Regions from separate parts of the Variovorax sp. J22R115 genome, predicted to be linked through region 2. Evidence: riboswitches for the same ligand, from Rfam matches in the RefSeq annotation. Region 2 holds a riboswitch; the other holds the start of a gene.
What was found. A riboswitch is a leader RNA that binds a small molecule or an ion and turns the genes downstream of it on or off. The one in region 2 is predicted to bind thiamine pyrophosphate.
Positions count from the first base shown of each region.

Region 1: another riboswitch for thiamine pyrophosphate. It lies ahead of QTI04_RS21565 (cytosine permease); the one in region 2 lies ahead of thiC (phosphomethylpyrimidine synthase ThiC).

Region 1 covers NZ_JASZYM010000012.1:124,848-127,301, forward strand. Annotated here, with positions in the region: gene QTI04_RS21565 (cytosine permease) at 1-826, opposite strand, end outside; TPP riboswitch at 901-1,005, opposite strand; gene QTI04_RS21570 (phosphatase PAP2 family protein) at 1,097-1,714, opposite strand; gene QTI04_RS21575 (NAD(P)/FAD-dependent oxidoreductase) at 1,820-2,454, opposite strand, start outside.
Region 2 covers NZ_JASZYM010000004.1:63,020-65,473, forward strand. Annotated here, with positions in the region: gene QTI04_RS07940 (DUF3047 domain-containing protein) at 1-149, shown strand, start outside; gene QTI04_RS07945 (VTT domain-containing protein) at 195-1,172, shown strand; TPP riboswitch at 1,200-1,305, shown strand; gene thiC (phosphomethylpyrimidine synthase ThiC) at 1,386-2,454, shown strand, end outside.

The DNA.
Region 1 (2,454 bases), on a different contig from region 2:
CGCTCACCACCATGACGCCGAGCGCATAGCACCAGATGTTGGCCACCGCGTAGCCGATCCACGTTCCGCTGAACGCGCCGCCCAGTCTGCCCGAACTGCGCCTGCCGTGGCGCGCGTAGTCGGCGACCAGCGGAAGCCAGGACACAGGCATCGCGATCACCAGGTCGAGCGCACCGAACATCCCCATGCTCCCGTCGCCCGGTCGCGTCCAGAAGGCGTCCAGGCCCTTGGCATGGAGCCGCGTCGCGAACTGCCACGTCAGCCACAGGAGAGAGAGCACCACCAGCGGCAGGCCGAAGCGACTGACGAAGCGGCGCACCAGCTTGACCATGGAGCCTGCCAGAAGGGCGAGCAGCACGGCGCCCCAGAGCAGTGTCGTCACCAGCGAACCCAGGCTGCCGTCGAGCGACCAGCCGAACGCCTGGCGGCCAATGGCCTGGGTGCCCTCGCGCATGATCACGATCTCGAAAGTGGTCCAGCCGATCAGCTGCACGATGTTCAGCACCACCGGGAGGCGAGCAAAGGCGCTGCCGTAAGTGGCGTGCATCAGGCCCGCGCTGGCGAGCCCGCTCTCGCAGCCCAGGCGCGCGGTCCATGCCAGCAGGCCGGCGCCGATGCACGAGCCCAGCACGATCGCGAAGACCGCGTCACGCGTTCCGACCGCCGGCACCAGGTAGGCGCCGATCTGCATCACCAGCAGGCCGACCCCGAGGCTGAACCACAGCGCCATGTGGTCGTGCCACCGAAAGACGCGTCCGGCCTCCTGCAGGGGCGTCAGCGCCTCGTTGGCGCCGTTGCGTGCGGCATCGTTGTTCGTGTTTGCCATCCATTTGCTCCAATGCAAATTGTTTGGCAGGTGGGCGAGGCCCGGCGGTGGGACCGGCACGCGAGAAAACGTGGCGGCCGCCGGACCAGCTTCCCTGCGCGAGGATTACCTCAGTCAGGTTCAAAGGGACTCTCTCAGCCGGCCCACCGCATGGCGGGTCGGCACCCCTAGCGTTGCTTCAGTCTGGCGAAGCAGTGTGAATTGTAGAGCGGTGCGTTCCCCCGCAGCGCGGCGGCGTTCCGCCGGGGGCGACGGCAAGGGGATCGGGATTCAGGCGTGGCGGACAGCGGTCGGCGCAACGCCCTGTTTTTCCGAGCCCTTCGGTCGAAGGGCGGTTGGCGCATCATCGCGAACGAGCCGCGGGATGATGAAGCGCTGGCTCAAGCGCACAAGCGCCCAGAACACCGCCGTGATTGCCACGGCCAGAATCAGACCGGCGACGATGTCGAAGGGGAAATGAACCCCGACGTAGACGCGCGCCCATCCCGTGAAAACCGCGATCGCAAGCATCGCGAGCCCCGCACCCCGCAGGGAAGACCGCATGCAGAAGATCAGCGCAACGGTGAACATCACGGAGGCATGCGCACTCGGCAGGGAACCGCGCGCGCCGTGCACGATGTGCGGCGGGCTCAGGCCGAGCGCGAAGGGGCGTGGCAAGTTGATGGCGTCCGCCAGCGCGTGGGCGATGAGTGCTGTCACCCCGGCGGCGACGAGCGTCCCCATGGCGTACGCCCTTTGCGGCGGGCGTCGCCAAGCCACCCAGCCCATGATCGCGACGCAGGCCCAGGATGCTCCTTCGGCGATGACTGACGCGATCCACAGCAACTGCGGATGGGGCGTGTGGCCCGCGGCCAGCCACTGAAAGAGGGAGATGTTCAGTGCCTGCATGCGGGCATCGTAGGCCCCCACGGTGTCGATAGCATGAATCGGATGTTCACACCTCGTTCAGGATCGCAACGATCTGCTTGCGGGGCGTCCCGCAGCGGCGAGGCGCTAGTGGCCGACGCCGAGCAGGGTGTGCAGCCGCGTGCTGGTCGTGGTGTATTGCAGGGGGATCGACTTGCCGGGGAACACGATCGCCGTCGCACCCCAGGCCGCCAGCGTGGCTTCGTGGAAACCGCAGACGATCAGCTTCTTCTTGCCCGGATAGGTGTTGATGTCTCCGACGGCGAAGATGCCGCGCTCGCGCGTTTCGTACTTCTCAGTGTCGACCGGCACTTGCTTGCGCACGAGATCCAGGCCCCAGTCGGCGATGGCGCCGAGCCGAGGCGAAATGCCGAGGCAGCCGACGAGGGCATCGAAGGGCAATGAGACAGTTTGCGCGTCGGGCGTGGTGATCTGCAGGTGGGCGTCGTCGAAGGCGACGGGCTGACCCACGGCCAGGCGCATCGTTCCTGCGGCGACGTGCTCGCGCAAGGCTGCGACAGTGGTGTCCTCGGCCTGGAAGACATCACGCCGGTGCAGCAGCGTGACTTGCTTCGCGATGGGTGCGAGCGCCAGCGCGGTATCGAGCGCGGCATCATCGCCGCCGTTGACCACCACGGTCTGGCCGGCAAAGCGAGCGAGTGCATCGGGGTGATAGAAAAGCCGAGTGCCTTCCAGGCGCTCGATGCCTTCGACGGCGATTC
Region 2 (2,454 bases):
TGCCTGACGTCGTCGCCGTCGCGATCTCGGCCGATGCGGACAACACGCGTGGCCATGGCATCGCTTATTTCTCCGATCTGGATCTTCGTGGCGGACCTTCTGTGCAGGCCACCGTGAACCCGACGGAACGACCCACGCAAGGGGAATAGCCGTCTTTCGACTCCTGCAGAAAAGCTCACCGGTCCCGTGAAATCATGAATGACTTCGTCGCACTTCTCGCCAGCCAGGGTTCTGCCCTGGTGTTCGTTGCCACGCTGGCGACGCGCCTGGGCGCGCCCGTGCCGGCGGTGCCTTTCCTGATCGTCGCCGGCGGGCTCACGGTCGGAGGGCAGGTGTCCTTTCTTGCGGTGACCGTGGCTGCGGTGCTGGGCAACATCCTGGGCGACGGCGTGTGGTTCCTCGCGGGGCGGCGCTGGGGCTATCGGGTCATGCGACTGCTGTGCCGTATCTCGCTGTCGGCGGACTCCTGCGTGCGGCGCAGTGAATCGATCCTCGGCCGCTGGGGCGGCTTGTCGCTGATCGCGGCGAAGTTCGTGCCCGGCGTGTCGGTGGTCGCGCCGCCGATGGCGGGCGCGCTGGGCATGTCGAACGTGCGCTTCCTGTCCTACGAGACCGTCGCTGCGCTGATCTGGACGTTGGGCTTCCTGGTCCTCGGGCGCGTGTTCCACGCGGCCATCGAGGACGTGCTGGCGGTGCTGTCCGATATCGGGCTCGCTGCCCTGGTGATCTTCGCGCTGTTGCTCGTCGCGTTCGTCCTGTGGCGCTATCGGCAACGCCGCATGGCGTTGCGCGCCGACGATATCGAACTGATCGAAGTGCGGGTGCTGCGCGAAGCCCTGGCCGCCGGGGCCGGCCTCACGGTGATCGACGTGCGCTCCGACGAAGCGCGTGCGCTGGATGAACGCGCGATTCCCGGTGCCATCGGCATCGCACTGGCGCACCTTCCGAAGCGGCTCGGCAGTTTTTCCGATGGCCGCGAACTCATCGTGTTCTGCGATTGCCCCAACGACGAATCGGCGGTCGCCGCAGCACGAGTGTTGATGGCGGCGGGCCTGCCTCGCGTGCGCGTGCTCGCCGGTGGACTGGACGCGTGGGCCGCGGCCGAGGCTGCAGGGTCCGATGCCGAGGGGCCGCTGGCGATCACGCCGATGGCCGCCATGCGTCCGACTTGATCCTTCGCGCGGGCCCAGCCTAGAATCAGCCCCGCTCCGGGGTGCACGCAGATGCGTGCTGAGATGGCCAAGCGGCCGAACCCGCGAACTTGATCTGGTTCATACCAGCGTAAGAAGAGCTGCGACTCCATGGTGCCGGTCCGTCCTCGACGGCCGTCACCGCCCCGGAGCGATCGCGGAGCACCCGTTGTCCCACAACCAGGAGTGCCCCGCATGAATGCCATCGACAAGTTCGCGTCCCTTCTCACGCTCACGCGCGAGCCTTTTCCCGCCTCCAGCAAGAGCACCATCGCCGGCAGCCGGCCCGACCTGCGCGTGCCGGTGCGAGAAGTGTTGCTCACCAATGGCGAGCGCGTGTCGCTCTACGACACCTCCGGGCCGTACACCGATCCGGCTGCCGACATCGACGTGCGGCGCGGCCTGCCCGGCGTGCGCGATGCATGGATCTCCGAGCGCGGCGACACGGAAAGCTACGAAGGCCGCGTGCACCTCGCGCTCGATGACGGCGCGACGCATGCCGACCGCGATGCGCAGCGCATCGCCGAACTGCGCGCCGGTGCGGCCGCCCTTCAGCGCACGCCACGCCGCGCCAAGTCAGGCGTCAATGTGACGCAGATGCACTACGCGCGCCGCGGCATCGTGACGCCAGAGATGGAATACGTCGCCTTGCGCGAGAACGGCCGCCGCGAATGGATGGCCGAATACCTCGCCGACGAAGCGCGCGAGAAGCGCCTGGCCGGCAATCCGATGGGCGCGCGCATCCCTAAGATCATCACGCCCGAGTTCGTGCGAGACGAAGTGGCGCGCGGCCGCGCCATCATCCCCGCCAACATCAACCACCCCGAAGTCGAGCCGATGGCGATCGGCCGCAACTTCAAGGTCAAGATCAACGCCAACATCGGCAACTCGGCCGTGACCTCGAGCATCGAGGAAGAGGTCGAGAAGCTCGTGTGGGCCATCCGCTGGGGCGCCGACAACGTGATGGACCTTTCCACCGGCCGCAACATCCACACCACGCGTGACTGGATCGTGCGCAACAGCCCGGTGCCGATCGGCACGGTGCCCATCTACCAAGCGCTCGAAAAGGTAGGCGGCGTGGCCGAAGACCTCACGTGGGAGATCTACCGCGACACGCTGATCGAGCAGGCCGAGCAGGGCGTCGACTACTTCACCATCCATGCCGGGTTGCGCCTGCCCTTCATCCACCTCACGGCGGACCGCCGCACCGGCATCGTCTCGCGCGGCGGTTCGATCATGGCCAAGTGGTGCATCTCGCACCACA